DNA from 2 places in the Pseudomonas sp. GW821-FHT02H06 genome. Region 2 is predicted to be linked to the other one. Evidence: predicted binding sites of a transcription regulator. Region 2 holds the regulator's gene; the other holds the start of a gene.
The links. Region 2 encodes sigma-54, which starts transcription at its own class of promoters, with help from an activator protein. Its sites were predicted from a motif close to ANTGGCATNNANNTTGCTNT; they were not measured.
Positions count from the first base shown of each region.

Region 1: a site for sigma-54 is predicted at 4,104-4,123, ahead of AC07VF_RS26310 (flagellar hook-length control protein FliK). Genes of this name have one in related genera too.

Region 1 covers NZ_JBWKVD010000034.1:3,273-9,788, forward strand. Annotated here, with positions in the region: partial or broken gene fliO (flagellar biosynthetic protein FliO) at 1-389, opposite strand, end outside; gene fliN (flagellar motor switch protein FliN) at 390-848, opposite strand; gene fliM (flagellar motor switch protein FliM) at 911-1,879, opposite strand; gene fliL (flagellar basal body-associated protein FliL) at 1,889-2,395, opposite strand; gene AC07VF_RS26310 (flagellar hook-length control protein FliK) at 2,633-4,069, opposite strand; gene AC07VF_RS26315 (Hpt domain-containing protein) at 4,185-4,577, opposite strand; gene AC07VF_RS26320 (ATP-binding SpoIIE family protein phosphatase) at 4,607-6,316, opposite strand; gene AC07VF_RS26325 (STAS domain-containing protein) at 6,316-6,516, opposite strand, start outside.
Region 2 covers NZ_JBWKVD010000007.1:192,899-209,052, forward strand. Annotated here, with positions in the region: gene AC07VF_RS14095 (ABC transporter ATP-binding protein) at 1-181, shown strand, start outside; gene AC07VF_RS14100 (carbohydrate porin) at 319-1,674, shown strand; gene AC07VF_RS14105 (aldose epimerase family protein) at 1,843-2,718, shown strand; gene AC07VF_RS14110 (MurR/RpiR family transcriptional regulator) at 2,758-3,627, opposite strand; gene zwf (glucose-6-phosphate dehydrogenase) at 3,859-5,328, shown strand; gene pgl (6-phosphogluconolactonase) at 5,315-6,034, shown strand; gene AC07VF_RS14125 (bifunctional 4-hydroxy-2-oxoglutarate aldolase/2-dehydro-3-deoxy-phosphogluconate aldolase) at 6,052-6,726, shown strand; gene AC07VF_RS14130 (aminotransferase class V-fold PLP-dependent enzyme) at 7,075-8,280, opposite strand; gene AC07VF_RS14135 (DUF3820 family protein) at 8,309-8,572, opposite strand; gene AC07VF_RS14140 (PA2169 family four-helix-bundle protein) at 8,805-9,278, shown strand; gene AC07VF_RS14145 (sensor domain-containing diguanylate cyclase) at 9,321-10,850, opposite strand; gene AC07VF_RS14150 (HPr family phosphocarrier protein) at 10,895-11,167, opposite strand; gene rapZ (RNase adapter RapZ) at 11,184-12,041, opposite strand; gene ptsN (PTS IIA-like nitrogen regulatory protein PtsN) at 12,044-12,508, opposite strand; gene hpf (ribosome hibernation-promoting factor, HPF/YfiA family) at 12,521-12,829, opposite strand; gene AC07VF_RS14170 (RNA polymerase factor sigma-54) at 12,906-14,399, opposite strand; gene lptB (LPS export ABC transporter ATP-binding protein) at 14,588-15,313, opposite strand; gene lptA (lipopolysaccharide transport periplasmic protein LptA) at 15,313-15,855, opposite strand; gene lptC (LPS export ABC transporter periplasmic protein LptC) at 15,842-16,154, opposite strand, start outside.

The sequences.
Region 1 (6,516 bases), on a different contig from region 2:
AGCGCAGTGATGCTGCCGGGCGAGACGCCCAGCAACACCTGTTCGTTGCCGACCTGCACCAGCACCAGCCGATCACGCGTCCCCAACGCGCGGGAGCCCACCAGCTTGATCACCTGATTGCCAGCCGGCCCTGCGCGCTGCACCCGGCGCATCAGCCAGGCCAGCACGAAGATCAGCCCGATCACCAGCAGCAGCCCCAGCACCAGTTGCAGCAACTGACCGGCCATCCCGCCGTTCACCGAACCGGCAACGGGCGCGGCAACCGCAGGCGTTGCCGTCGCAGCCGTCGTCGCAGCAGGCGCGGCAGGCGTCGCCGGATCGGCTGCCATTACCGCCCAGGACAACGCCAACAGCGGCAGGCTCGACAGGGTTCTGATCACGCCGCGCACTTAACGCAGCTTCTTGATACGTTCGCTCGGGCTGATCACGTCGGTCAGACGGATGCCGAACTTTTCGTTCACCACCACCACTTCGCCGTGGGCGATCAGGGTGCCATTGACCAGCACGTCCAGCGGCTCGCCGGCCAGACGGTCCAGCTCGATCACCGAGCCCTGGTTGAGCTGCAGCAGGTTGCGGATGTTGATGTCGGTGCTGCCCACTTCCATGGAAATCGACACCGGGATATCCAGAATCACGTCCAGGTTCGGGCCGTCCAGCGAAACTGCGCCGTTGCTTTTCGCCACGCCGCCAAACTCTTCCATCGTCATGCGATTGGCGTTGTTGCCGGCGTCGGCCGCCAGCAGCGCGTCGATGTCCGCTTGCCCGTCCCCGGATTCACCCAGTGCAGCAGCCCACTCGTCGGCCAGAGCCTGGTCGTCTGCGGAAGTCATATCGTTGTCATTAGCCATGGTTGTCCTCGGGGAACATTGATTCGTTTACGCAGCACATTCGTTTTGCCGGCGACGGAGCGTCAACGGCGTTCTATGGGTTCGACGACTTGCAGGGCCAGGTTGCCCTTGTGCGAACCCAGTTTGACCTTGAAGGACGGCACGCCGTTGGCGCGCATGACCAGGTGTTCCGGGAGATCGACCGGGATCACGTCGCCCGGCTGCATGTGCAGGATGTCGCGCAGCTTGAGCTGACGCGTAGCGACCGCGACGCGCAACGGCACCGACACGTCGAGCACATCCTGCTTGAGGGCGTTGACCCAGCGTTCGTCCTGATCGTCGACGTCCGACTGGAAACCGGCGTCGAGCATTTCGCGCACCGGCTCGATCATCGAATACGGCATGGTCACGTGAAGATCGCCGCCACCGCCGTCCAGTTCGATGTGGAAGGTGGACACCACGATCGCTTCGCTCGGACCGACGATGTTGGCCATGGCCGGGTTCACTTCCGAGTTGATGTACTCGAAGTTGACTTCCATGATCGCCTGCCAGGCTTCCTTCAAATCAATGAACGCCTGATCCAGCACGATGCGCACCACGCGCAGCTCGGTCGGGGTGAATTCACGGCCTTCGATCTTGGCGTGGCGACCGTCGCCGCCAAAGAAGTTGTCCACCAGCTTGAACACCAGCTTGGCGTCGAGGATGAACAGCGCGGTGCCGCGCAGGGGTTTGATCTTGACCAGGTTGAGACTGGTCGGCACGTACAGCGAGTGCACGTATTCGCCAAACTTCATCACCTGCACCCCACCCACGGCCACATCGGCCGAGCGGCGCAGCAAGTTGAACATGCTGATACGGGTGTAGCGGGCGAAACGCTCGTTGATCATTTCCAGGGTCGGCATGCGTCCGCGGACGATGCGATCCTGACTGGTCAGGTCATAACTCTTTACGCTGCCAGGCTCGGCAACACTATCGGTCTGTACCAGACCGTCGTCGACGCCATGCAGCAGCGCGTCGATCTCATCCTGGGACAGCAGGTCTTGCACGGCCATGTCGTGGTCCTACTGCAGTACGTAGTTAGTGAAAAGTACCTGTTCGATCACGCTCTTGCTCAGCTCTTTCTGGCCCACTTCCTGGACCACGGCTGCCGCCTTCTGGCGCAGCATTTCCATGCCCACCGGCGTTGCGATGGTATCGAATGGCTGGCCGGAGAACATCATCACCAGGTTATTACGGATGACCGGCATGTGCGCTTTCAACGCTTCAAGGTCGGCGTGGTCGCGGGCCAGCAAGGTGATGCTGACCTGCATGTAGCGCTGACGACCGTTGACGTTGTAGTTGACGACGAAGGGCGGTGTCAGCGGTTCGAAGATCGCCTCTTTTTTGGCATTCGCCGCTTCCGCAATGGCGGCGGCGTCCGGCTTGCTTTCGGCCTTGTGCATGATGAACCAGGTCGCGCCTACCGACACACCAATGGCCAGCAGCAGCCCCACCACAATGAGGATGATGACTTTCAACTTGCCCTTTTTTGCAGGGTCCGCCACTGCTGCGTCGTCACTCTTCGCCATGCCAATAATCCGTCACTATCCAAGGGGTTCGGTGTTGCGTGACAGAGGAAGAGCAAGGGTTGTGCCACATGGGCAGCTTCAAGCTGCAAGATGTAAGCGGCAAGCTAAAGCAAAAGGCGGCAGAGCCCGAGAAACCGGGGTCTCCCACGCACTGCCGCCCTTGATCCCACTTTTACTTGCCGCTTGCCGCTAACCCCTTGCCGCGACTGACAACGCCCAAGCGTTGGCAGGGCGTTTTCAGGCGTAATAATCAACCGCGCTGGAACCCACCACGGTCAGCGGTGCGCTGGCAGCCGCCGAGGCAGCGTCCACCGGAGCACCGTCGGCGATGAGGTCGCTGCCACTGGCACCGTTGACGCGGCTGCCGCCGCCGTTGCGCTGACCATCGCCACCAGACTGCTGCTGAGCCTGTTGCTGCCACCCCTGAGACTGGTCAGAGACGTTGACGTTGACCTGGCCCATGCCCTGCTGGACGAAGGAATCGCGCAGGCGAGACATCTGGCTTTCCAGCGCTTCACGCACGCCAACGTGGGCGCTCATGAAGGTGACCTGGGTCTGCTGGTCCGCCGCCATATTGACGCGGATGTCCAGACGGCCCAGTTCAGCGGGCTCCAGCTGGATGTCCGCCTGTTTGAGGTTCTGGCTCGACAGGTACATCACACGGTTGACCACGCCTTCAGTCCATCCCCCCTGATTCATCGCCAATGGCTGATTGAGCAATGGCGTGGCCGGAGCCGACGCCGAGGTGTTTTTCACCTGCGCGGCCTGGGACAAGGCCGCCAGTCGATCGGCGAAGTTGTCCACTCGCGTATCGCTGGTGGCGGCCTTCACGTCTTTCAGGCCGTCAGCCAGCAAGCCGCTGAAGGCTTTGTCGCCGCCGCCTTCGGTGGTGCTCTTGTCCACAGGCTGGTCGCCCAGCGCCGCCAGGTTGGTGGCCAGCAGTTGCGAAGGATCGGCGTTCGGGTCTTGCTTGCCCCCACCTTTGCCGTCGCCCTGCACACCGTTGTTCTGCGCCGTCTGCTGGGCCTTGTTTTCCAGGGCGACCTGCACAGCGGTCAAGCCTTCCAGCGGATCGGCGTACGGATCGAAATCGTCGCCGGCAGCGTCGGTTGCGTCGGTTGCAGCGGTCGGCGCCTGCACCGCAGGCGGCGGCATCACGGGCAGCGTGCCGGCGAGAAGCGCCGGATCTACCACTGGCTGAACGGGAGGCGCGACGGCCACGGGCTCTTGAACCGGCGGCGTGACGGCCAGTGTCGGGTCCGGCACAGGGTCTACCGACGGCGCATCCGCGAGGGTCGGGTCTTTCGCATCATCAGTGCCGTCATCCTTGTCGTGAGCATCGCCTTTCCCCGCGCCGGCCTCATCGTCGGCCTTGCCGTTCACCGGCTTGGCAGGCAAGCCATTGCCGTTATCGGCAACGGTCTTGTCGGCGGCGGCAGACGTATGGCTGGCGGCAGGCTTGTCGTCGGCTGCCGAACTCTTGGCGCTTGCCGGCTTGGGCGCCGGATTATCCGCACCGTGAGACTTGACCAGTGCCTGCCTGGCGAATACGTCAGAAAAGCTGGAACTGCTGTGCTTGACGGGTTCCGGCGCCTTGGTCGGGGCATTATTCCCGGCTTTCTGGGCTTTGGCCGCTGTCAAAGCCGTCAGTAATGGGTTGGTGGCGAGCGCCATGTGAATCTCCGCAAGAGCACAATTACAGACAGACAAAGCAAATGGCGGGCCAGGTAGCGAGAGAGGCTGGATTAAACGTGAGTCCGAGGCAGAAAGCCGGAGGGGAACACCCGGCTCAGTGGCTGGCGTGGCAGAGCTGCAGTTCGTCTTCGAAAACTTTCCTGACGGCGCAGAATTCCTCTTTGATCTCGAACACCAGACGCCTTATCCGGGCGTCATCCGCTGTCACCATGCCGCGCCCCTGCTCTTCGAGTTGCAGGCACAGTTCTGACAAATGCGTGGCGCCCATGTTGCCGGTGCTGCCTTTGAAGCTGTGGGCCATCAGGCCGAGGCGTTGCAACGAGGCGCTGGAGGAGGCAGTGAAGGAAGGGTCACGCAACAACAGGGTCATGTCGTTGACCCGATTGATGGAATCGGAAATGAACACCTGCAGCAGCGCCGGGTATTCAGCTTCCATCACGTCACGCAGCGTGCTGAGCACGTGGAAGTCCACAGGATTATTCGACACTTGTTCACTCCTTGATCAAGACGCGGGGATTATGCCAGACCCTCCCAGGCAAATTCCACGCTGGCCGTCCGGCCATCATCGGACCACCGACAGCGGTCGCTGAGCTGCCGGACCAGCGCAAGGCCGCGCCCGGACAATTGGGTGACCGCAGGCGGCAGCGCCAGCACGCGATCGGAATCGAAACCCGCACCACTGTCCTGCACCCGCACCGTCAGGCGACCGCCCTGGCCGTCCGGGACGATCTGAAAATCGATGCGGATAAAACCGTCCACCAGACGATCGAGGCGTTCGGCGCGTTGCTGGTAGTAAAGCCCAAAACCTGCGGCGTCGCGCTTCAGCGCCGAGTCGAGCCCGAGCACGCCATGCTCCAGCGCGTTGCTGTACAGCTCCGACAGCACGATATACAGCTCGCTGCTCTGCATGCGCAAGCCATGTACCTCCTGCAGCAGTTGCAACAGATACGGCAGCGGGTTGAAGCGCTTGAGCGTTGCCGCGCGGTACTCGAACGACGCGGACCAATCCAGCGGGCTGGAATCGCCGCTGTCGGTATAGATGACCGAGGGCGGGCCAAGCAGGTCAGGCTCGGTGAAGGCCACTTCGACCATGCTCACATCGTCCCGCGCCTGGCCGCGAAAGCGCGCCAGGGCCCACTGCACTTCTTCGATCAGCAGCGCCGGGTTGCGGTTGCTCACCAGCACATTCTGCAGACGCCGGGCGCCGAACAGTTCGCCGTCCTGCCCGGTGCTGTCGACCACGCCGTCGGACAGCAGAAACACCCGGTCCCCCGGCCCGAAGGGATACACCTGGGTGTTGTCGTCAAAGCTGCCGGCGCTCAAGACACCGAGGGGCACGTTGGACGAAATCAGCGGCGTGTGCGGCCGGTCGTCGCCATGCAGCAGGTAACCATCCGGCAGGCCGCCGTTCCAGACCTCGACCAGTTGCTGCTTGAAGTTCAGGGACAGCAACGCGGCGCAGCAGAACATGTCGACGGGCAGGATGCGTTTGAGCTTGGCGTTCATCTCCCGCAGGGTTTCGGACAAGCCGTACCCCTTGGCGGTCATGCCGTAGAACACCTCGGCCAGCGGCATCGCGCCCACCGCCGCCGGCAAACCATGGCCGGTGAAATCCCCCAGCAGCAGGTGCATGTTGCCGGACGGCGACCACGCGGCCAAAAGCAAATCGCCGTTGAACAGCGCGTAGGGCGATTGCAGGTAACGGATGTTGCGTGAACTCAGGCACCCGGAGTGGGCGATCTGGTCGAACACCGCCTTGGCCACGCGCTGTTCGTTGAGCAGGTATTTGTGGTGGCGGGTGATCAGGTCGCGCTGGTGCAGGACGGTTTCCTGCAGCACGCGAAGGCGGTTCATGGCGTTGATCTTGGCGGCCAGCACCACTTGGTTGTAGGGCTTGGCAATGAAGTCGTCGCCGCCGGCGTCGAGGCAACGGGCAAGGTCTTCGCCTTCGGTCAGGGACGTCAGGAAGATGATCGGGACCAGCGCGTCACCCGCGAGTGTCTTGATCTGGCGCGCCGCTTCGAAGCCGTCCATGACCGGCATCATGGCGTCCATCAGCACCAGTTGCGGCCGCCGACGCTCGAACAGCCCGACCGCTTCGGCGCCGTCGCTGGCGGTCAGGACGTCATGGCCCTGGCGGCTGACGATGGCGGACAGGAGCATCCGGTCGCTGACGTTGTCATCAGCGATGAGGACCGTCAGGCGATCGGAGGCAGGCGAGATCATCAGGCGATTTTGAAGAGTTTGGAGAAGCTGGAGATGGTGAGGATTTTGTGGACGTCGGCGGTGCAGTTGACCAACTGGACTTCGGCTCTTTCGCCGCCGGCATGGTCGCGCAGCAGGAGGAGCATACCGAGCGCTGAACTGTCGAGGTAGGTCGTGTCTTTCAGGTCAACCGTATAGCGTTTGGCCTCGTGTTCTTTTTC
Region 2 (16,154 bases):
CAAGGTCTGCTGCCGTCTGGCGCCGGATATTGCACCCGCTGTGGGCGAGACCTTGACGTTGCAGTTCGATCCGGCGAAGGTTCTGCTGTTCGACGCCAAAACCGGCGAGCGCCTTGGCGTCCTGGCACCGAGTCAGTCGGTGGAGAACATGGGGAATGTCACGCGGCTCAACCGCAACTGATCCCGATGTGCAGGAGCACTGCACAAACGAGCACCTGTGACGGGTGGATGTCTGCCGTACAAAACCCGTCATGCACACGATGTACGTGGTTACAACGCTGTTCAAAAGCTAATAACAATAAAACGAGGATCCAAGGGATGAAAAAGGTACGTAACAAGTCGCTTAACCAGTTTCAGCTGATCGGTGGGTTGTCTGTCCTGAGCGCGTTGACGATTTCCGGAACGGCGTCTGCAATGGAGCCTTTCAAAGCCAGCGAGCACATGACCGGCGATTGGGGTGGTCTGCGTCAAGAGCTGTACGACAAGGGTTACGACTTCCCGATCGAGTACGTAGGCGAAGCCGCCTCCAACCTCAACGGTGGTTATAACGACGACAGAACCGGCCGCTACAGCGACCAGTTTGCGTTCGGCGTACAAATGGACCTGCAAAAAATCCTCGGCTGGCACGACGCAGAGTTCAAGCTCGCGATCACCGAGCGTAGCGGCAACAACATCTCCAACGACCGTATCGGCGATCCGCGTGCCGGCACGCTCAGCTCCTCCCAGGAAGTCTGGGGCCGTGGCCAGACCTGGCGTCTGACCCAGATGTGGGTCAAGCAGAAGTACTTCGACGGCAAGCTGGACATCAAGGTTGGTCGTTTCGGTGAAGGCGAAGACTTCAACAGCTTCCCTTGCGACTTCCAGAACCTTTCGTTCTGCGGCTCGCAGGTCGGTAACTACGTCAACACCTGGTACAACTGGCCTGTCAGCCAGTGGGCTGCCCGCGTGAAGTACAACATCACGCCTGAGTTGTTCGCCCAGATCGGCGTCTACGAGCAGAACCCTTCGTACCTCGAAACCGGCAACAGCTTCAAACTCAGCGGCAGCGGCTCCAAAGGCACCGTCGTACCGGTTGAAGTGGTGTGGTCGCCAAACGTCAACTCTCTGCCAGGCGAATACCGTCTGGGCTACTACGTGAGTAACCCGAGCGCCGACGATCTCTACGAGAACGAAAACGGTCAGCCACAGGCAATCGCCGGCGGTGACTTCAAGTCCCACAAAGACAAGCACGGCTGGTGGGTCGTGGCTCAGCAACAGCTGACCGCGCACAACGGCGACGCATCCCGTGGTCTGAGCATTTTCGCCAACGCGACTGTGCATGACAAAGCCACCAACTTCGTCGACAACTACCAGCAGGTCGGCTTCGTCTACAAAGGCCCGTTCGATGCACGTCCGAAGGATGACATCGGTATCGGCGTCGCGCGTATCCACGTGAACGATGATGCCCAGGACAACCGTCGTCTGGTCAACGCCGTCAACGGCATCGAAGACTACGACAACCCAGGCTACCTGCCGATCCAGAAGACCGAATACAACTCGGAAATCTACTACGGCGTGCACGTAACCGACTGGCTGACCGTGCGTCCCAACCTGCAGTACGTGAAGAGCCCTGGCGGTGTGGACGACGTTCAGAACGCACTGGTTGCCGGTATCAAGATTCAGTCGAAGTTCTAAGTTAAGCGGACGCTCCTCCGCGCTCCACAAACGATCAAGGGTCGTGTGTGCTTTACGGGCAGCCAAGCTGCCCGTTTTTTTTCGCGCTATTTATTCCGTAGCAATGGCTCCGCGTTCGGGGCATTTTTTCTCGCGTGACGAGTGACCGCCATCTGGAGTGCGACAACGATGCCCTTCAGGGACCCCGGCTCAACCGAGCACCCTCTTCAGCGTTTCTTCACCGCGGTGCGACCGCAACCGACCTTTCAGTGGGAACGCTACCAACAGCGTGATGTGCTGGTGATCAATCATGCGCAGTGCCAGGCCGTGTTCAGTCGGCAGGGCGCTCAGTTGCTGCATTTTGAACCTGCCGGGCAGAAGCCCTGGCTGTGGTGTGCCGCCCACTGGCCCCTGGTCGGCGCGATCCGCGGTGGCGTGCCGGTCAGTTGGCCCTGGGTCGGACGTCATCCGGGGGAGAGTGGTTGGCCGGCCAATGGCTGGGGCCGACTCCTCGACTGGAAACTGGTCGAAAGCCGCGAGCACGAGGCGGGCGTCACATTGCGCTGGCAACTCAAGCTGTGGGACTGGCAGGCCGATCTTTATGCCGAGCTCGGGCATTCGATGGACCTGCGCCTGGAGACGCGTCACGACGACAGCGAGCCTTGTCACTTCGGCCATGGCTTGCACGCCTACTGGCGCATCAGTGATGTGGCGGACGTCGCTTTGCAGGGGCTCGACGGTGCCCACGGCTATGACGAACTAAGTCGCAGCGCTTGCGAGCAGCGGGGCGAGCTTCGGGTTCATGGCAGTTGTCAGCGGGTGTTCGAGCATGCAGGCCTGTTGGAACTACAAGACGACGCCTGGCAGCGGCGGTTGAGCATCGACACCGGCGACAGCGACAGCACCGTCGTCTGGCACCCCGGCAGCCGACCCTTGCTCGGTGTGGGCGGCGATGAAGCGATGGGTTTCTTGCGCGTCGAGGCGGCGTCGGGTGTGGATGATTGCTTGAGCCTGGCGCCCGGGCAGCACGCCAGCTTAAGCCTGCAGGCAAGCCTGGTTCACTGAGTGTGGGAGCGGGGGATCGCCTGCAAATGAGGCGTTCCCTTAATTCAGCTCGTCGTCCGCCGGGTACCGGCTCGCGTTCAGGCTTTCCTTGATCTTGCGCAGGTGCGGCTGGAAGTCGACGCCCCGACGCAGGGTCATGCCGGTCGCCAGCACATCCAGCACCGTCAGCTGGACGATCCTCGACGTCATGGGCATATAGATGTCGGTGTCTTCGGGCAGCGGAATGTTCAGGCTCAACGTGCTGGCCTTCGCCAGCGGCGAGTCGGCAGCGGTCAGGCCCAGCACCGACGCGCCATTTTCACGGGCGATGCGCGCCACTTCCACCAGCTCGCGGGTGCGCCCGGTGTAGGAAATGATCACAAACAGCTCGCCGGTGTGGGCCACCGAGGCCAGCATGCGCTGCACCAGCACGTCGGCGTGGGCCGTGACGGCGAGATTGAAGCGGAAGAATTTATGCTGCGCGTCCAGTGCCACCGGCGCCGAAGCCCCGAGGCCGAAGAAGTGAATCTGCCGCGCCTGAATCAGCAGGTCGACCGCTTTGCTGATCAGGTTTGGGTCAAGCACCTGACACACACTGTCGAGGGACGCGATGGCGCTGCCGAAGATCTTGCGGGTGTAGGCTTCCGGGTTGTCATCGGCTTCCACGGCGCGGCTGACGTAGGCGGCGCCGCTGGCCAGGCTCTGGGCCAGTTGCAGCTTCAGCTCGGGATAGCCGCTGACATCGAACGAGCGGCAGAAACGGTTGACAGTCGGTTCACTGACCTTCGCGGCCTGGGCCAGCGCAGCGATGCTGAACCGGGTGGCCTGCTGCGGATTGCTCAGAATCGCCTCGGCGACCTTGCGCTCGGCCTTGTTCAGCTCTTCCAGACGACTCTGGATCTGCTCCAGAAGATTGCGTACGCGGTCCATTGTTTGTCCTTCTGATGAAACGGCGACAGGCCGGTCGACAGGCCTTTATTTGCAGTGGGGGAATTTCGGCCTTTAGCCTGTCGCAAAGGTGGCCTATCGTACTGAGGGCCTGTGGTGATCACCACTCTAATGTGGTTAAGGTGGGAATGTTGTGGTTATTACTACATTCGGCCTTGAGTAACGCCTTTAAAAAAGGTATTTGTAGCTTAACTTGATAAAAGAACCAACATTATGCTCTCGATTACGGTTGAACCGTGCACTTTTGCGTTGTTTGGCGCCTTGGGTGACCTGGCGGTACGCAAACTGTTTCCTGCGTTGTACCAGCTTGATCGAGCTGGACTGCTGCATGCCGAGACCCGAATTATTGCGTTGGCCCGTGAGCCGGGGACTCCTGAGGAGCACCTGGCCTACATTGATAAAAGCCTGCGCCGCTTCGTCCCCGAGGCGCAGCTTGAGACCGAACACGTGGAGCGTTTTCAGGCCCGCCTGAGTTACCTGCATGTGGACTTCCTCAAGGGCGAGGACTACGTCGCGCTTGCCGAAGCCGTGGGCGACGCGCCGACCATGATTGCCTACTTCGCGACCCCGGCGTCGGTCTATGGCGCCATCTGCGAAAATCTCGCGCTGGTCGGCTTGACCGATCGCACCCGCGCCGTGCTGGAAAAACCCATCGGACATGACCTCGCGTCGTCCCGTCGCGTCAACGATGCCGTCGCCAAGTTCCTGCCTGAAACCCGCATCTACCGGATCGACCACTATCTGGGCAAGGACACGGTGCAAAACCTCATTGCCCTGCGGTTTGCCAACAGCCTGTTCGAGACACAGTGGAACCAGAACCACATCTCCCACGTGGAAATCACCGTGGCGGAGAAGGTCGGCATCGAAGGGCGCTGGGGCTATTTCGACCAGGCCGGTCAGCTGCGTGACATGATCCAGAACCACCTGTTGCAGCTGCTGTGCCTGATCGCGATGGACCCGCCCAGCGACCTGTCCGCCGACAGTATCCGTGACGAGAAGGTGAAAGTGCTCAAGGCACTGGCGCCGTTCACCCCGGAGCGTCTGGCTACCCAAGTGGTGCGCGGTCAGTACATCGCCGGCTACAGCGAGGGCAAGCCGGTGCCGGGTTATCTGGAGGAAGAAAACTCCAACACCCAGAGCGACACGGAAACCTTCGTCGCCATTCGTGCCGATATCCGTAACTGGCGCTGGTCGGGCGTGCCGTTCTATCTGCGTACCGGCAAGCGCATGCCGCAGAAGCTGTCGCAGATCGTGATCCACTTCAAAGAGCCGCCGCATTACATCTTTGCCCCTGAGCAGCGCTTGCAGATCAGCAACCGCCTGATCATCCGCCTGCAGCCCGATGAAGGCATCTCGCTGCAAGTGATGACCAAGGATCAGGGTCTGGACAAGGGCATGCAGCTGCGCAGCAACCCTCTGCAACTGAGCTTCTCCGATGCCTATCGCAGCGCCCGTGTGCCGGACGCCTACGAGCGGTTGTTGCTGGAAGTCATGCGGGGCAATCAGAACCTGTTTGTCCGCAAAGACGAAATCGAATACGCCTGGCAATGGTGCGACCAGTTGATCGCTGGCTGGAAAAAGGCGGGCGATGCGCCCAAGCCTTACCCCGCTGGTTCCTGGGGGCCGATGAGCTCCATTGCTTTGATTACGCGTGACGGGAGGTCCTGGTATGGCGATATGTGAACTTGAATTTCCGGCGGGCCTGAAGGCCCACGAATTCGATAACCCCGAAGTCCTGGCGAACGCGCTGGCCGATCACGTGGCCGAGCGTTTGACGGCTGCGATTTCCAGCAACCCGCACGGCACGGCCACGTTGGTGGTGTCCGGCGGCAAAAGCCCGGTGGCGTTTTTCAAGGCGCTGGCACAGAAGCCCCTCGAGTGGTCGAAAGTCTGCGTGAGTCTGGCCGACGAGCGCTGGGTGCCCGTCGAGCACGCCGACAGCAACGAAGGCCTGCTCAAGCGTTTCCTGCTTCAGGGGCCAGCGGCGGAAGCGGAATTCTTCAGCCTCTATCGTCCGACCACGACGGTGGATGAAGCTGCAGCGGCGACTGACGAGGCGCTCAAGGCGCTGCCTAAGATTGACGTGCTGATTCTGGGCATGGGCGATGACGGGCATACCGCGTCGCTGTTCCCCAACAGCCCGCATCTGAAAGAAGCGCTGGACCTCAACAGCGACCGTCGTTGCCTGCCCATGCTCGCACCGACCGTCCCCCATCAGCGCCTGACCCTGACGCGTCCGGTCCTGGCGTCGGCAGCGACCACCATCCTGTCCGTCTCCGGTCAGGCCAAACTCGACACATTGCGCGCTGCACTGGCAGGCGATGACCTAGCCGAAATGCCAGTGCGCGCGTTCCTCAACCCGTCTCTAGAGATCTACTGGTGCCCATAAGCAAAGGATCAGCCGCCATGGAAAATACCCAAGTGAAACAGCCGTTGAATAGCATGGCGAGCAAGATTGCCCAGATCGACGCACTCTGCGCGAAAGCGAAGATTCTGCCGGTCATTACCATTGCCCGCGAACAGGATGTCCTGCCGCTGGCCGATGCCCTGGCCGCTGGTGGCCTGAATGCGCTGGAAATAACCCTGCGTTCCGAGTTCGGGCTCAAAGCCATTCGCATGCTGCGTGATGCGCGTCCTGAGCTGAGCGTCGGCGCCGGCACCATTCTCGACCGCCACATGCTCAAGGCGGCCGAGGAGGCGGGTTCACAGTTCATCGTCACCCCCGGCAGCACGCAGGATCTGCTGGAAGCCGCCGCGCTGAGCGAATTGCCGCTGCTGCCAGGCATCAGCAGCGCTTCGGAAATCATGATCGGTTACGCGCTGGGTTATCGCCGCTTCAAGCTGTTCCCGGCGGAAATCAGTGGCGGGGTTGGTGCGATCAAGGCGCTGGGCGGTCCATTCCCGGAAGTGCGCTTCTGCCCAACCGGCGGCGTCAGTGCGGCCAACCTGAAAAGCTACATGGCGCTGCCTAACGTGATGTGCGTCGGCGGCACCTGGATGATCGATAACGCGTGGGTGAAAAACGGCGACTGGCAGCGGATTACCGACGCCACGGCCGAAGCCATCGCGTTGTTCGACTGAGTCTGAATTTGCCGGTCAGGCTCCGCTTTCGACAGCTTCCGTTCAAGTGGAGGCTGGTTAACTGCTGAGCATGATCCGTTTATGGCGCCCTGTCGGGGCGTTGCTGCAGAAGTCGTTGTTGCATGGCTTTTTTACGGTGTTCCTTGGTCGGGAACGCCGTTTTTTTTTGCGCTTTTCATACGCAATAGATATGTACCGCACAGGCAGCGGCAGGAGCGCTTATCCTTGCCGCTCCTTTGTAGTTCGTTTCTCGATGGATTTACGGCGCCTTCGTCATGAAGGCGCCGTCTTTTTTTCTACGGGCTCACCGAAGGCTTTGATCCCGGCGCGGCCACTCGGGAGCAGACCCTACGCCAGCGCACGAAGTGCTGCCACCAACTGCTCGACATCCCTTGCCGATGTGGTGAATCCCGGTGTAATGCGGATGCACGTCCCGCAGGCCGAGCCTTCCCGCGTGACCGCAAAAATGCCGTGCTCATCTAGCAGGCGCTTGACCATGAGTTCCTGATCCGCGTGACGGCTGAAGCGGAATGACGTGATGCCGCAATAGAGCCGAGGGTCGTCCGGCGTCAGCACGTCGATGCCTTCGATGGTCCGCGCCTGAGTGACCCACAGGTCTCGCAGATAGGCCAAACGTGCGCCTTTGGCGGGTGCGCCGCCCATGGCGCGATGGTCGGCGAAGACTTTTGGCAGGGTCATCAAGGCCGGAATGTTCGGCGTCCCGTAAGGTACGCGACCGAGGATATCGTCAGCACTGTAGCGCTCGTCGGCCATGTCGGGGTCGATGGCGCTCAGGCGTTCCTCCTTCACGTAGATAAAACCCAGGCTCAGCGGTGCGCCAATCCATTTCTGCAGGTTGAATCCGGCGAACGACACGCCAAGGTCAGCCAGTTCGAAATCCAGCAGGCCTAGCGCGTGGGCGCCATCCAGAATGACTTCGATGCCGTGGGCCTTGGCCAGCTCGGCGATCGCTTTCACCGGCATTACCAGACCCGTGCGATGAGTGACGTAGGTCAGCGCCACCAGCTTGAGCCGCGGATGTGCGGCAAAGGCGTCGCGGTAAGTCTGCAGCAGCCCGTCATGGCTGGCGGGGTGTTGGTGAGTGACCTCAATGACCTCCACGCCGCGATTCTTCGCCAGCCAACGCATGCCGGTCTGCACGCTGTTGTAATCCAGGTCGCTGACCAACACCTGGTCGCCTGCCATGAGGCCGTTGTAGTTGCGAATCAGCCCTTGGACCGACTCCGACGCGGAGCGGGTGATGGCCACTTCGCGGACTGGCACGTTCAGCAGATCGGCCAGGTCAGCGCGAATGGTCTCGCTGTCTTCGGTATCGAACTTCTGCCGCACGTAGACCGAGTTGCTGCGATTGACGTAAGCGAGGTTCTGCTCGTAATCCTTGAGTGCTGCGCGGGTCATACGGCCGAAATAGCCGTATTCGAAATTGACCGGCCCGGGCTCGACGTCGTACTGCGCCGCAACCTGCTGCCAGAACGCTTCGTCCCGAGCCTGTTCATCCGCCAATTCCGTTATTGCGTATGCAGTGCTGTTCATCAAGCGGCTCGCTTTTATCTATGGGCGTTTAGTTGAAGCGTATGGGGGCTTTCGGCATGCCCTGGCGCAGCGGCTCGCGGGGCCGCGTGCGCAGCGGGTCCAGTAATGCCGAGAGGCCGTTGTGATCGATTTCATGCATCAGGGCCAACAGGCTGCCCAACTCTCCAGCCGGAAAACCTTGTCGGGCGAACCAGTTCAGGTAATCACCTGGCAAGTCTGCCAGCAACCTTCCCTGATACTTGCCGAACGGCATCTCGCGTGTGACTAACAATTTCAATTTCTCTGGATTCATCCAATAACCGTTTATCCGTTCGAGTGAACTTGAACGATACGTGCATTCTGCAATTGCTCAAACACACAGATCATGCATAAAGCGCGGCGCAACTGTCGCTTGATATTGTTAACTAATTGAAAAATATAGATTTTATTTATCAGCTAAAGCTGGCATGCACAGTGCAATATCCCCTCTATCGAGTGTTTCGTTAACAAGACCTTTGATAAACCTGCCAGAAAGGAACCGCAAAATGTCGGATATCAACAAAGAAGCCATCTCTATTCTGAATGACTTGATCGAAACCAGCATTGACGGTGAGAAAGGTTTTCACACTGCTGCTGAAGACGCCAAGAACCCGGAAATCAAGGCTTACCTGCTTTCCCGTTCTTCTGGCTGCAAGACTTCCGTTGCCGAGCTGCAGGCTGAAGTGCGTGCACTGGGCGGCGATCCAGAAGACTCCTCCAGCATTGCTGGCGGCGCACACCGTCTTTGGGTCAACCTGAAAAGCGCTTTGAGTGGCAAGAACGACGAAGCAGTCCTGAATGAAGTCGAAAGTGGTGAAGATCACGCGCTGAAGGCTTACAAAAAGGCCGCACAGGAAGCGACTGAGAAGAACCTCCCAGTCAACGTCACCACCCTGATCCAGCGTCAGCTGCAGGGCGTGCAAGCGAACCACGACAAGGTCAAAGCCCTGCGTGACACCGTTCGTGCTGCCAACAAGTAATTTGTAGCCGCTCGAAAAAATGCCAGCCAGTCTGGCGTTTTTTTATGCCTGCAGTTCGGTGGAGGGCGCGACATAAGGTTCGAATTCCACGCAATTCCTGCCATTTTTCTTGGCGCGGTACAGGGCCCGGTCCGCGGCCTGAAACAGCAGCTCGGGCACGTCATGGTTTACCGGCAGATGCGTGGCGACACCGATGCTGACAGTGATGGGCGCTGTGTCGTCAGCGAACGCCGGCAGCGCTTCAATCGCCAGGCGCAGCTTGTCTGCAATGACACAGGCACCTGCCTTGTCGGTTTCCGGAAGCACCACCATGAATTCCTCACCGCCGTAACGCGCGGCCAGGTCACCGGGCCTGCGGATACTGGCGGCCAGTGTCTGGGCAACGCTGCGCAAGGCGACGTCGCCGCCATGATGCCCGTGCCGGTCATTGAACGCCTTGAAGTGGTCCACGTCGATCATCAGCAACGCTAGGGGCCTTCCCGAACGCATTCCGCGAGCCCACTCCTGCTTGAGCACTTGGTCCAGCCTGCGCCGATTGGCCAGACCGGTCAGCCCGTCCGTTGACGCCAGCGCGGCCAGCTCGCGTTCGGCGTTCTGGCGCAGGCGCAGCTGGCGGCCCAATAGCCACGACAGCCAGAGAATCCCGATGCACAGCAAACCTGTGGCGCCCGCCACCAGCAACGCGTTGCGTTTCCACACGGCGTAGACATCGTCCCGCGATTGAGCGACCACGACGATCAATGGCAAGTCTCCAACCCGTGAGAAGGTGTAAAGCCGCTGTGCGCCGTCGAGCTCGGACACCGCCGCAAAGCTGCCGTTTACCTCTCTCAGAATGCGTTTGAAGTTGGGCCGCATGCTGAAGTTCTGGCCGATGAAGGTCCGGTTGTTGTCATCGGGTTGCCGGGCCAGCATCACGCCATCCGCGCTGAGCAGGTTGACGGTGCTCGTGGGGCCGATGTCCAGGGTGCGAAACAGTTGATCGAAGTACGACAGGCGCATTGATGCACTGGCAATGCCGACGAACTGGCCGTTGTCGGAGGGGAGGCGGCGACTGAAACTGATGCACAGGTCCTTGAAGCCCCAGCGTGACAGGAAGGGCCCGTCGACCACCAGCGCCAGCGAACCGCTGTCCCGGTGTTTCTGAAAGCCCGGCCGGTCGGAAAAGTTGTCCAGCCGAGGCGTCAGCGAGGTGGAGTCGGCGACGATGCGCCCGGTTTCATCCAGCAGCACCACATCGCCCTTAAAGGGCGCCGCCGTGGCCCGGTCGAAGAGCACCAGTTGCCGTAACTCCGGCGAGATCGTCATCACGTCGGGTCGTCGCCATGCAGTGATCAGGCCCTGAAGTGAGGTGTCGTACAGCTCGGCGTTACGCTGCACATCTGCGTCGATCAACTGCACCACGTTGTTTGCGGAGCGCACGGCGGCTTCGTTGGCCGTGCCCAGCTCCCGAAACAGCAACGAAGTCACGATGGCTAAGATGGCTGCCACCGCCAGGGTGCTCCCCAGCATCAGCATCTTCTCGGACCTTGATCTGACCCCTCGCGCTAATGGAGGCATGGCTGTCAGTGGCATCGCTCATCTCTGACGGTAATGGACGCGTCGGGCAGCGGTAAGGCTTATTCGCCTTCGTCGAACTTGTTATTGATCAGTTCGACCAGTCCCGCCAGCGCGGCATCGGCTTCTTCACCTTCGGTGGCCAAGTGAATCAGGGTGCCCTTGCCGGCCGCGAGCATCATGACGGCCATAATGCTTTTGCCGTCGACCATCGTCTCCGGCGTGCGACCGACCCTGATCTGGCAAGGGTACTTGCCGGCGACGCCCACGAATTTGGCGGCGGCCCGGGCGTGCAGACCCAGCTTGTTGATGATGGTGATTTCTAGAGCGGGCATCGCGATGGAGGTCCTTTCAGCTTAGGTCGCGGTGGCGGACCTGAACATTCTTGAGCGATTGCTGCAGCACCTGACCCAGACGTTCGGTCAGGTAGACGGAGCGGTGGTGTCCGCCGGTGCAGCCAATGGCAATAGTAACGTAGGCGCGGTTGCTGGCGGCGAAGCGCGGCAACCACTTATTGAGGTACGAAAAGATGTCCTGGAACATTTCTTCGACGTCCGGTTGAGCCGCGAGGTAATCGGCAACCGGCTTGTCGAGGCCGGACTGCTCGCGCAGCTCGGGCTTCCAGTACGGGTTCGGCAGGCAGCGCACGTCGAACACCAGGTCGGCGTCCACGGGCATGCCGCGCTTGAAGCCGAAGGATTCGATGAGGAAGGCAGTGCCCGGCTCGGGTTTGTTCAGCAGGCGCAGTTTGAGAATGTCGCGCAGCTGGTAGAGATTCAGGTGCGTGGTGTCGACCGTCAGATCAGCCAAGTCGATGATCGGACCGAGCAGGGTTTTTTCGTCACGAATCGCTTCGGCCAGCGAGCGGGTTGCCGTGCTCAGCGGGTGACGACGGCGGGTCTCTGAAAAGCGCTTTAGCAGGGTGGCTTCATCGGCGTCGAGAAACAGCACGTCGCACTGGATGTGCCGGGCCCGAACTTCGGCGAGCATGCGCGGGAATCGCGTCAGGTGACTGGGCAGATTGCGCGCGTCGATCGAGACCGCCAGCAGGGGCTCAGCCAGTTCGGTGTTGATCAGCGCGCGCTCCGCCAGCTCTGGAAGCAGGCCGGCGGGCAGATTGTCGACGCAGTAGAAACCGCTGTCTTCAAGGACATCGAGGGCCGTGCTCTTGCCGGAGCCGGAGCGGCCGCTGACGATGATCATCCGCATGATCAGTGACCGTTCTGGACGTCGAGCACGACGCTGTAGAGCTCTTCGTCGGTTTTGGCACCGCGCAGGCGCTTACGCACATCATCACGGTCGAGCATGCTGGCGATCTGGCGCAGCAATTCAAGGTGAGCATCGGTAGCCGCTTCCGGGACCAGCAACACAAACAGCAGGTCAACCGGTGCGCCGTCGATGGCGTCGAAATCGATGGGTTTCTCGAGATGCAGTACGGCGCTGACAGGCGTTGAGCAGCCCTTCAGGCGGCAGTGGGGAATGGCGATGCCATTACCGAACCCGGTAGAGCCGAGCTTTTCACGGGCAATGAGGCTGTCAAACACGACCTGCTCATCCAGATCAGGCACTTGCGTGCCGATCATTTTGGCGATGTTCTGGAGTACGGCTTTTTTGCTGCCGCCTGGCACGTTCACGAGTGAACGGCCAGGGGTCAGGATATTTTCAAGTCGGATCATGGGTGGGGAGTGTCAGCGAGCAGTCGCGCCTTGCAGCAGACTTTGCTGTTTTTCCTTATGTTTTTTGAGTTGGCGGTCAAGCTTGTCGGCAAGCAGGTCAATGGCTGCGTACATGTCGTCGTGTTCGGCGTTGGCAACCACTTCAGCGCCAGGAACGTGCAAGGTGGCTTCGATTTTCTGCTTGAGCTTCTCGACCTCCATGGTGACCTGCACATTCGTGATCTTGTCAAAGTGGCGTTCCAATCGGGCGAGTTTCTCGCCGATGTAGGTACGCAGAGGTTCAGTCACTTCCAGCTGGTGTCCACTGATGTTGACTTGCATACAGCTTCTCCTTCGTTGCCAGTGCATTAAGAGGCAGGCGTAATGCCTGCCACTGGAACGCTTTGACGTGTGACCTTTACATCAGTCGCTTGCGTTCGCTGGACGGCGAAATCCCAAGGGATTCGCGGTACTTGGCGACTGTGCGACGGGCCACTTGAATGCCTTGTGCTTCCAGTAAACCAGCGATCTTGCTGTCACTCAACGGCTTTTTCTGATTTTCCGCAGCGACCAGTTTTTTGATGATCGCGCGAATCGCCGTGGACGAGCATTCGCCGCCTTCGGAGGTGCTGACGTGGCTGGAAAAGAAATATTTGAGTTCGTAGATCCCGCGCGGGGTGTGCATGAACTTCTGCGTGGTCACCCGGGAGATCGTCGATTCGTGCATGCCGACCGCTTCAGCGATGTCATGCAGAACGAGGGGCTTCATGGCTTCGTCACCGTACTCGAGGAAGCCTCGCTGGTGTTCGACGATTTGCGTGGCCACCTTCATCAGCGTCTCGTTGCGGCTCTGCAGGCTCTTGATGAACCAGCGAGCTTCCTGCAGCTGATTGCGCATGAATGTGTTGTCGGCACTGGTATCGGCGCGACGCACAAAACCGGCGTACTGCGGATTGACCCGCAGGCGCGGCACGGATTCCTGGTTCAGCTCCACCAGCCAGCGCTCGTTGTCCTTGCGCACGATGACGTCAGGCACGACGTATTCGGCTTCGCTGGACTCGATCTGCGAGCCGGGGCGCGGATTGAGGCTCTGGACCAGTTCGATGACCTGACGCAGGTCGTCTTCCTTGAGCTTCATGCGGCGCATCAGTTGCGCGTAGTCGCGGCTGCCGAGCAGATCGATGTAGTCACTGACCAGCTTCTGCGCTTCCGCCAGCCACTTGGTTTTGGCGGGCAGCTGGCGAAGCTGCAGCAGCAGGCATTCACTCAGGTTGCGAGCGCCGATGCCGGCAGGCTCGAACTGCTGAATGCGGTGCAGAACGGCTTCGATTTCGTCCAGCTCGATATCGAGCTCAGGGTCGAAGGCGTCGAGCATTTCTTCGAGTGTTTCGTCGAGGTAGCCCTGATTGTTGATGCAGTCGATCAGCGTCACGGCGATCAGGCGATCGGTGTCCGACATTGGCGCCAGGTTGAGTTGCCACAGCAGGTGGCTTTGCAGGCTCTCGCCAACGGAGGTGCGGGTGGTGAAATCCCACTCGTCATCGTCGTTGCTGGGCAGGCTGCTGGCGCTGGTCTGATAGACGTCTTCCCACGCAGTGTCGACGGGCAGCTCGTTGGGAATGCGCTCGTTCCAGTCGCCGTCCTCCAGATTGTCGACGGTAGGCGCCGATTCCTGGTAGGTGGGTTCCTGAACATCAGCGTTGGGCTTTTGCTCTACGTTATCCGCCAAGGGGTCGGCGTTGTCGAAATCGTCGCCTTCCTCCTGCCGTTCCAGCATCGGGTTCGACTCCAGCGCCTCCTGAATTTCCTGTTGGAGATCCAGCGTCGACAACTGAAGCAAGCGGATTGCCTGTTGCAGCTGAGGTGTCATCGTCAGCTGCTGGCCCATTCTCAAGACTAGCGAAGGTTTCATGGCAGGGCTTAACACCTTATTCGCCGGCGCACTGCGCGCCATTTACTAGCAGGGCGCCGAGGGCGCCAACTTAAGCAAATTATATGCCTGAAGCTGGAGGGTTTGCCTAGAGTGTGATGACAATTAAAAAACGAGGTTGGCGATGGCGCACATTGCGGGAACCGCACAACCTCATGTCATCACTGCGGTTACAGGCGGAACTCGTGACCCAGATACACTTCCTTGACCAACTGGTTGGCCAGGATGGATTCGGCGTCGCCTTCGGCAATCAGCTGTCCATCGTTGACGATGTAAGCGGTTTCGCAGATATCCAGCGTCTCACGCACGTTGTGGTCGGTGATCAGCACGCCGATCCCTTTGGCCTTGAGGTGGTGAATGATCTGCTTGATGTCGCCTACGGAAATAGGGTCAACACCGGCGAAGGGTTCGTCGAGGAGAATGAATTTCGGCGAAGTGGCGAGGGCGCGTGCGATTTCCACACGGCGACGTTCACCGCCCGACAGGCTCATGCCCAGGTTGTCGCGAATGTGGGTGATGTGGAATTCCTGCAGCAGGCTTTCCAGCTCCTTGCGGCGGGCAGCGCGATCGAGCTCCTTGCGGGTCTCCAGGATCGCCATGATGTTGTCCGAGACGGAGAGCTTGCGGAAGATCGACGCTTCTTGTGGCAGGTAGCCAATACCGGCGCGTGCACGGCCGTGCATCGGCTGATGGCTGACGTCCTGGTCGTCGATCAGGACGCGACCCTGATCCGCTTGAACCAGGCCGACGATCATGTAGAAACAGGTGGTCTTGCCGGCGCCGTTGGGGCCAAGCAGGCCGACGATCTGGCCGCTCTCGATGGACAGGCTGACGTCACGTACGACCTGGCGGCTTTTATAGGCCTTGGCCAGGTGCTGGGCTTTCAGCGTCGCCATTACTGGGCCTTCTGCTGGTCGGTTTTCTTTTTCGGCTGGATGACCATGTCGATACGAGGGCGTGGTGCGGTGACCTTGGTGCCATTGGCACGACCGGCGTTCACGACCTGCTTGACGGTGTCATAGACGATTTTCTCGCCTTCGGACGTGTTGCCGTCGTTGACCACTTTGGCCTTGTCGATCAGCACGATGCGGTTCTGGGCCGCGAAGTACTGGATAGTGACGCCCCAGGCCTGAACGATCGGCTTGTCCACCGATGGCTTCTGCTCGTAGTAGGCCAGGTTGCCCACGGACGTGAACACGTCCACGTCGCCTTGCGGTGTACGGGTGATGGTCACGGTGTTGCCGGTGATCTTCATCGTGCCCTGGGTGATGATGACATTGCCTTTGTAGGTGGCGATGCCTTGCTTGTCGTCCAGCTGCGCGTCATCCGACTGGATGTGGATGGGTTGATCGCGATCCGTCGGCAGAGACCAGGCGCTCGCGCTTCCCAGTGCTGCGCCCAGGCCGAGCAAAAAAGGAAGGGTTTTAACGAGCCTCATACTGTCCTCTTACGTTGGATAGCAGGTTCATCCTGCTTTCTTTCAGATACGCTTTCATACCCGTGCCGGTCGTTACACCGCCAAGGCCGTCGATTCTAACGGGTTGGGCAGTCTCCGCATATTGCTTCTGCGGGAATACAGTCATGCGGCTGCTGGTGATGATGGTGGTGCGGTCTTTTTCGTCGGTGCGGTTGATGCGCACCGAGTCGATCAGCTCGACGTGATCGCCCCCCGGCGACACTTCGGCGCGAACGCTCTGTACGTGCCACGGGAAGGTAGAACCTCGATACATCTGCAGC